DNA from 2 places in the Variovorax sp. PDC80 genome. Region 2 is predicted to be linked to the other one. Evidence: predicted binding sites of a transcription regulator. Region 2 holds the regulator's gene; the other holds the start of a gene.

Region 1 (4,206 bases), on a different contig from region 2:
CAGCAGCCGCCACCGGTCGCGCAGGCCGCGGCGCGCCCGGCCAAGGCCGCCGATGCGAGCGACGGCACGTCGGCGCTGGCCGCCGCGGGCAGCGCAGGCGCTTCCGCGCTCGAGCGGCTGGTCGGCGATTCGGAGCCGATGCGGCTCGTGAAGTCGCGCATCGCCAAGGTGGCGCGCGGCATGGCGCCGGTGCTGGTGCGCGGCGAATCGGGCACCGGCAAGGAGCTGGTGGCGCGCGCGGTCCATGCCTGCAGCCAGCGCAGCGACGGTCCCTTCGTCGCGGTGAACTGCGGCGCGATTCCCGAGAACCTGCTCGAGGCCGAATTCTTCGGCGCGCGCAAGGGTTCGTACACCGGCTCGGCGCAGGACCGCGACGGCTACTTCCAGGCCGCGCGCGGCGGCACGCTGTTCCTCGACGAGATCGGCGACCTGCCGCTGGCGATGCAGTCCAAGCTGCTGCGCGCGATCCAGGAACGCAGCGTGCGGCCGATCGGCTCCACGCAGGAAGACGCGGTCGACGTGCGCATCGTGAGCGCCACCCACAAGGACCTGCACGCCGAGGTGCAGGCCGGCCGTTTCCGGCAGGACCTGTTCTATCGGCTCAACGTGATCGAGATCGCGGTGCCCGCGCTGCGCGAGCGCCGCGAGGACCTGCCCGCGCTGTGCGTCGCGCTGCTCGCGCGCATCGCGCAGGACGGCGGGCTGCCCGCGCCGCGCCTGTCGGACGCGCTGCTGCGGCAGCTCGCGCAGCATCCGCTGCACGGCAACGTGCGCGAGCTCGAGAACCTGCTGCACCGCGCGGTCGCGCTCTACGACGGCGACGAACTGCAGCTCGACCTGATGGATGGCGCGGGCGGCGGCTGGATGACGGCCGCGCCCGGGCCTGCCGCGCCGCAAGCCGTAAGCGCCGCGACGACTGCGGCGCCGCTCGCGCAGCCCGAGGCCTTCGACGCGAAGCCCGTCGTGGCCGCGCCGCCGCCCGCGCCGCGCCCCGTGGTACCCACGCCGCTGCCCTCCGACCTGCAGGCCTACCTCGATCAGCAGGAGCGCGAGATCCTCGTGCGCGCGCTGCACGAGAGCGGCTTCAACCGCACGGCGGCCGCCGCGCGCCTGGGCATGAGCCTGCGCCAGATCCGCTACCGCATCGCGCGCCTGGGGATCAACACGCCCAACGGCGACGATGGCGCGAGCAGCCATGTCGACGACTGAAGACGGCCTGCGCGCCTCCGCGGGCGATGCGCTCTGGCGCGACGGCTGGTACCGCTTCGCGAAGGCGCTGCCCTCGCCCAACTTCGGACCGCGACCCGCGCCGGCACGCGAGCGCATCGACCTCGTCGTGCTGCACTCGATCAGCCTGCCGCCCGGCGAGTACGGCGGCGACGCGGTGCAACGGCTCTTCACCAACCGGCTCGACTGGGACGCGCATCCTTACTTCGAAAGCATTCGTGGGCTCGAGGTGTCGTCGCATTTCTACGTGCGCCGCAACGGCGAGCTCTGGCAGTTCGTGAGCGGCGACGATCGCGCGTGGCATGCGGGCGTGTCGTCGTGGCGCGGCCGGGACAACTGCAACGACGACTCCATCGGCATCGAGCTCGAGGGCCTCGAGGGCGGGCCGTTCGAGGACGCGCAGTACGAGACGCTCGCGAGCCTCGCCGCGGCGATCGCGCAGCACTATCCGATCGCACACATCGCAGGCCACGAGCACATCGCACCGGGCCGCAAGCAGGATCCCGGCGCCGGCTTCGACTGGCATCGGCTGCGCGATCATCTCGGCTGGGGTCCACACATGTTTCCCTCGCAGGTGGTGGAGCGCTAATTTTTTCAATCGCTGCACGCCGTGCGATGCCCTGGGCTCGCAGTGCAGCAATCGCTCCATTCGCAAGCGCGATGCGTAGCAACCATGCGCCCTGCAGGCCCAAATCGGCTCGAAAGCCGCATGGAACGTGGGTTGCGAGAGGATGATCCACTGTTCATGCGGCATGGATGGCCGCGAAGCGCGAAAACAGCTTTCCCCTCCCTCTTGAAGCCTGAAGGAAAACGCTACATCTAGTGGGTTGTACACCCCCCGCACCCTAGATATAGTGTGTCCCGGCCGGCCTCAGAGCCGACGAAGCGGCCCCAGCAGCGCCGCTCATCCAACAAGAATTGCCAACCGAGAGGAAGCGAATGCAAACAGCACTGAATACACCTACCGCCGCGCGTGCCATCCCCTCCACGCCGCCCCAGTCCCCCCGCGACACCGCCGGTTCGCCCACCGGACAGAACCTCGCGCACTACCAGATCATCCGCCGCAACGGCGCAGTGGTCCCGTTCGAGCCCAACAAGATCGCGATCGCGATGATGAAAGCCTTCCTGGCCGTGCATGGCACCCAGGGCGCGGCCTCGGCCAGCGTGCGCGAGACCGTCGACGCGCTGACCCAGGCCGTCGTGAAGGCGCTGGTGCGCTCGCGTCCGGGCGGCGGCACCTTCCACATCGAAGACGTGCAGGACCAGGTCGAACTGGGCCTGATGCGCGGCGGCCACCAGGAAGTGGCGCGTGCCTACGTGCTCTACCGCGAACGCCGCACCCAGGAACGCGCGAAGCAGGGCGAGCAGGATGTGCAGGTCGCGGCCCCCGCGCTGCACGTGCTCGACCGCGGCGAACGCGTCGCGCTCGACCTCGGCGAACTCAAGGGCCTGATCGAATCGGCCTGCCAGGGCCTGGGCGACAGCATCACGGCCGCGCCGATCGTGGCCGAGACGATGCGCAACCTGTACGACGGCGTGCCGCTCGACGAGGTCTACAAGGCCTCGATCCTCGCGGCCCGCACGCTGATCGAGAAGGATCCCGACTACACCTTCGCCACCGCGCGCCTGCTGCTGCACACGATCTTCAAGGAGATCGTCGGCCGCGAAGTCATGCCGGCCGACCGCGCCACCGCCTACGCCGACTACTTCCCCTCCTTCATCAAGAAGGGCGTCGAGAACGAGCTGCTCGACGAGAAGCTGCTGCAGTACGACCTGCCCCGCCTGGGCGCGGCGCTGAAGGCCGAGCGCGACAACCAGTTCGACTACCTCGGCCTGCAGACCCTGTACGACCGCTACTTCCTGCACGTGCGCAAGAGCCGCATCGAGCTGCCGCAGGCCTTCTTCATGCGCGTCTCGATGGGCCTGGCGCTCAACGAGATCGACCGCGAAGCCCGCGCCATCGAGTTCTACGAAGTGCTGTCGTCCTTCGACTTCATGTCGAGCACGCCGACGCTGTTCAACAGCGGCACGCTGCGCTCGCAGCTGTCGAGCTGCTACCTGACCACCGTGCCCGACGACCTCGACGGCATCTACGAGTCGATCAAGGAAAACGCGCTGCTCTCGAAGTTCGCGGGCGGCCTGGGCAACGACTGGACCCGCGTGCGCGCGCTCGGCAGCCACATCAAGGGCACGAACGGCGAATCGCAGGGCGTGGTGCCCTTCCTCAAGGTGGTCAACGACACCGCCGTGGCCGTGAACCAGGGCGGCAAGCGCAAGGGCGCCGTCTGCACGTACCTCGAGACCTGGCACCTCGACATCGAGGAGTTCCTGGAGCTGCGCAAGAACACCGGCGACGACCGCCGCCGCACGCACGACATGAACACCGCCAACTGGATCCCCGACCTGTTCATGCGCCGCGTGATGGAAAAGGGTTCGTGGACGCTGTTCTCGCCCTCGAACGTGCCCGACCTGCACGACCTGTTCGGCGCCGACTTCGAGAAGGCCTACGTCGCCTACGAAGAGAAGGCCGCGCGCGGCGAGATCAAGCCCAGCCGCACCGTGCAGGCCACCGACCTGTGGCGCAAGATGCTCACGATGCTGTTCGAGACCGGCCATCCCTGGATCACGTTCAAGGACGCCTGCAACGTGCGCTCGCCGCAGCAGCACGCCGGCGTGGTGCACTCGTCGAACCTCTGCACCGAGATCACGCTGAACACCAGCGACACCGAAACCGCGGTCTGCAACCTCGGCTCTGTCAACCTGCTGCAGCATCTGAAGGACGGCAAGGTCGACCAGGAGAAGCTCAAGAAGACGATCTCGACCGCGATGCGCATGCTCGACAACGTGATCGACATCAACTACTACGCCGTGAAGAAGGCGCGCGACTCGAACCTGCGCCACCGTCCGGTCGGCCTGGGCCTGATGGGCTTCCAGGACGCGCTGTACGACCTGCGTATTCCTTACGCCTCGCAGGAAGCC
Region 2 (4,206 bases):
GACCTGCCGGCGTCGCGCGACCAGGGCGAGCGCCTGGTCGAGCGGTCCGTGCTGGCCGATGGTCGCCTGTTCTTCAACACGCTGATTCCGCCGCAGGCGGCCTGCGGCGAAGGCGGTGGGCGCAGTTGCGCCGTGGACGCGATGACCGGCCTGTCCAAGGGTGGCACCTGCGTGCCCTCGGAGGCGGGGCTGCTCGGTGCGCCCTTCGTGGTCCAGCAGGGCGACGCGTCCTACGGGGCCGCCGATCCGGCCGGTCGGCGCGTCGAGACGCGGCGGCTCTCGGCCCTCAGCCCCGGCACCCGCAAGGGCACGGCGGTGTCGGTCGCGCAGCCGCCCGACGGTGCCACGGTGTCGCGCCGCGCCGGCCGTCTCAACTGGCGCCAGGTGCCGGACCCGCAAGGGACACAGCCATGATTACCCGCCAAGGCCATCGCGCGGGCGCGGCCCTCGGATGGAGCCTGATCGAGGTGCTGATCGCACTCGCGATCGTCGCCATCCTCGCGGCCATCGCTTTTCCCTCCTACATCGATGCGGTGCACCGGGGCTGGCGCGCCGAGGCGCGGTCGGCGCTGCTCGCGCAGATGCAGCAGCAGGAGCGCCACTTCACCGTCGATGGCCACTACCGGCGCTACGAAGGCGATTCCGCCGAGAGCGGGCAAGGCGGCAAGTACCTCGTGCGCAGCGAGCATTGCGACGGCCAGCGCAGCCTCGACGACTGCCTGCGGCTCTCGGCGCGGCTCAAGCCCGGCTTCTCGGACCCGCCGGTCGGCAACCTGTGGCTGGACAGCACGGGCGGCCGCGGCTGCGATGGCGCGCAGCGTGCGCGGTGCTGGCAATGAAGCGCGCGGGACCGGCCCGTGGGCTCACGCTGATCGAGCTGCTCACCGTGATCGCCATCGTCGCGATCCTGGCCGCCGTCGGCGTGCCGGGTTTTCGCGCGCTGCTGCTCCACCAGCGGCTGGCGGCCGTGTCGCAGGCCTTCGTGGCCGCGCTCGGGATGGCGCGGATCGAGGCCATCCGGCGCGGCGAGCCAGTCAGCGTGCTGGCCGACGGCGGCGCTGGCTGGGATGCGGGCTGGGCGGTGGTGACCGATGCCGACGGCGACCAGGCGCCGAGCGTGCTGCGGCGCTTCGATGGGCTGCCGCCGGGCATCGCGGTCGACCGGGAACTGGGCGACGGGTTGGCGCAAGGGGTGCACTACGACGCCAACGGCTTCTCGCGGCGCTTGCGCAATGCGGGCTTCGGCGCGGGCTGCCTCGCGTTCAGGGCCGAGACGGGGCGGCGCGCGGCCGTCGTCCTCTCGGCGTCGGGGCGGCCTCGAAGTTGCGACCCCGATCGGAAGGGGGAATGCGGAACGGGTGTGTGCGGGCAGGGCGGCGGATAGCAGCCGTCCCGCGGCCCGGCGTCGACACGCCGTGGCTCAGATGTCGCGCAGCAGCTGCCGGAACTCGTCCACGTCCTCGAAGCTGCGATAGACCGAGGCGAAGCGCACGTAGGCCACCTTGTCGAGCTTCTTGAGTTCGCGCATCACGAGTTCGCCGACCTTGGTCGACTCGATTTCGCGCAGGCCGCTGGCGAGCAGTTTCTGTTCGATGCGCAGCAGCGCGTTGTCGATCTGCTCGATGCTCACCGGTCGCTTGCGCAGCGCCAGCATCATCGATGCGCGGACCTTGGTCGAGTCGAAGTCGGCGCGGCTGCCGTCCTTCTTCACGACGACCGGGAAATTGACGTCGGGGCGCTCGTAGGTGGTGAAGCGCTTGTCGCAGGCCCCGCACTGGCGGCGCCTGCGCACGAAGTCGGCGTCTTCCGAAACGCGGGTCTCGACGACCTGCGTTTCGAGATGACCGCAAAAAGGGCATTTCATGCGGTCAGAGCTTCTTCTTCGAGGTCAGCGGTAGACCGGGAAGCGGCTGGTCAGCGCGTGAACCTTGGCGCGCACGGCGTCGATGTTCGCGGCATCGCGCGGGTTCTCGAGCACGTCGGCGATCAGGTTCGCGGTGATGCGGGCCTCTTCGTCCTTGAAGCCGCGCGTGGTCATGGCCGGCGTGCCGACACGCACGCCGCTGGTCACCATCGGCTTCTCGGGGTCGTTGGGGATCGCGTTCTTGTTGATGGTCATGTGGGCACTGCCCAGCACGGCCTCGGCTTCCTTGCCGGTGATGCCCTTGGCGCGCAGGTCGACCAGCATCACGTGGCTTTCGGTGCGTCCGCTCACGATGCGCAGGCCGCGCTGCGTGAGCGTTTCGGCCACGATCTGGGCGTTCTTGACCACCTGTTGCTGGTAGGCCTTGAACTCGGGCGACAGCGCTTCCTTGAAGGCCACCGCCTTGGCGGCGATCACGTGCATCAGCGGGCCCCCTTGCAGGCCCGGGAAGATCGCGCTGTTGATCGCCTTCTCGTGCTGCGACTTCATCAGGATGATGCCGCCGCGCGGGCCGCGCAGGCTCTTGTGGGTGGTCGAGGTCACGATGTCGGCATGCGGCACCGGGTTCGGGTAGACGCCCGCGGCCACCAGGCCGGCGTAGTGGGCGATGTCGACCATGAAGATCGCGCCGACGTCCTTGGCCACCTTGGCGAAGCGCTCGAAATCGATGCGCAGCGAGTAGGCCGAGGCGCCCGCGATGATCAGCTTGGGCTGGTGCTCGTGCGCCTTGCGTTCCATCGCGTCGTAGTCGATGGCTTCGTTGGCGTCCAGGCCGTAGCTCACCACGTTGAACCACTTGCCGCTCATGTTGAGCGGCATGCCGTGGGTCAGGTGGCCGCCTTCGGCCAGGCTCATGCCCATGATGGTGTCGCCGGGCTTCAGGAAGGCCAGCAGCACGGCCTCGTTGGCCGAGGCGCCGCAATGGGGCTGCACGTTGGCCGCCTCGGCGCCGAAGATCTGCTTCACGCGGTCGATGGCCAGCTGCTCGGCCACGTCGACGTGCTCGCAGCCGCCGTAGTAGCGCTTGCCCGGGTAGCCCTCGGCGTACTTGTTGGTGAGCTGCGAGCCCTGCGCGGCCATGACGGCCGGCGAGGCGTAGTTCTCGCTCGCGATCAGCTCGATGTGGTGTTCCTGGCGCGCGTTTTCGGCCTGGATGGCAGCCCAGATTTCGGGATCGGTCTGTTCGACCAGGATGTTGCGTTGGTACATGGCAGTCCTTTGAAGACGAGGTCCTTGTTCTTCAACCAAACAAGGGCTGCCCAGGCGAACGGCTGATCGCCTGCGCGTCTGGAGCGACGTCGCAGGCGGTACGCTTCCCAGTGGTAGTCCACGTCAGCGCGGGTGCCTTGTCGGCACCGCGCCTATCGCCAGTCGCGTACCCGGTCGAGTGTAGCGGATCGGACCGGCCCGGCGGCGGGCGAAAGGAGATTCAGGACACGGCCGACAGCAGCGCCACCTTGGGCGGCGTGGGGCCGTTGGCCGGCTCGGTCGCCTCGTCGGGCTTGGCCGGGGCCACCACCGGCAGGGGCAGCGGCTGCGGGCGCAGCACCGGCGGCGTCGGCGCGAACGGCGAGGGCGCGCGGCCGCTGGCCACCTGCAGCAGGCGCTCGCGCTCGGCCATCACCTTGCCGGCATAGCCGCCGTCGTCCTCGAGGTTGGCCGCGCCCACGTAGTAGCGCAGGCCGCCTTCGAGCGAACCGGCGCGGGCGATGCATTCCTGCAGCACCTTCACGCCGACCCGCATGTTGGTCACGGGGTCGAAGGCGGTCAGCGTGCCGCCGGCCGGCTCGTACTTGTCGCCGTGCACGCGGGTCATGACCTGCATCAGCCCCTGCGCGCCGACCTGGCTCTGCGCGAACGGGTTGAAGCTGGACTCGACCGCCATGATCGCGAGGATCAGCGTCGGATCGAGCTTGGTGTGCTTGCCGATGTTGTAGGCCTCGGCCACGAGCACGCTCAGCGGCTCGGCCGCGACGCGGTACTTCTTGCTGAGCCAGTAGGCCACGGCGGCCTGCTGCTTGGGCAGGTCGCCGGGGCTCGCGGCCGTCGTGCGCTCGATCGCGGTCGGCTCGAGGTCGGTGGCTTCGGGCGCGGGTTTGCGCGACTGCAGCCAGCCCATGAGCTGTTCCTCGCCTTGATGGCGCAAGTCGGGCCGCGCCACGAGGGCGAGGACCGCGAACACGATGGCCAGGCCCAGCAGGGCGAAACCGTTGTGCGTGATTTCAAAAAAGCCGTCTGCCACATCGGACACGAAGGTCCTCAGCCCGCGGGCCGTGGCATCA

The links. Region 2 encodes NrdR, which represses ribonucleotide reductase genes. Its sites were predicted from a motif close to CACNANATNTNGTG; they were not measured.
Region 1: BM109_RS34740 (ribonucleoside-diphosphate reductase subunit alpha) is a predicted target of NrdR. The motif match lies at 2,071-2,084, and genes of this name have one in related genera.

The regions. Positions count from the first base shown of each region.
Region 1 is NZ_FOWG01000016.1:98,032-102,237, reverse strand. It holds gene BM109_RS34750 (sigma-54-dependent transcriptional regulator) at 1-1,209, shown strand, start outside; gene ampD (1,6-anhydro-N-acetylmuramyl-L-alanine amidase AmpD) at 1,196-1,816, shown strand; gene BM109_RS34740 (ribonucleoside-diphosphate reductase subunit alpha) at 2,167-4,206, shown strand, end outside.
Region 2 is NZ_FOWG01000005.1:101,137-105,342, reverse strand. It holds gene BM109_RS16285 (pilus assembly protein) at 1-414, shown strand, start outside; gene BM109_RS16280 (type IV pilin protein) at 411-839, shown strand; gene BM109_RS16275 (GspH/FimT family pseudopilin) at 836-1,384, shown strand; gene nrdR (transcriptional regulator NrdR) at 1,421-1,864, opposite strand; gene glyA (serine hydroxymethyltransferase) at 1,889-3,133, opposite strand; ZMP/ZTP riboswitch at 3,175-3,309, opposite strand; gene BM109_RS16260 (lytic transglycosylase domain-containing protein) at 3,354-4,206, opposite strand, start outside.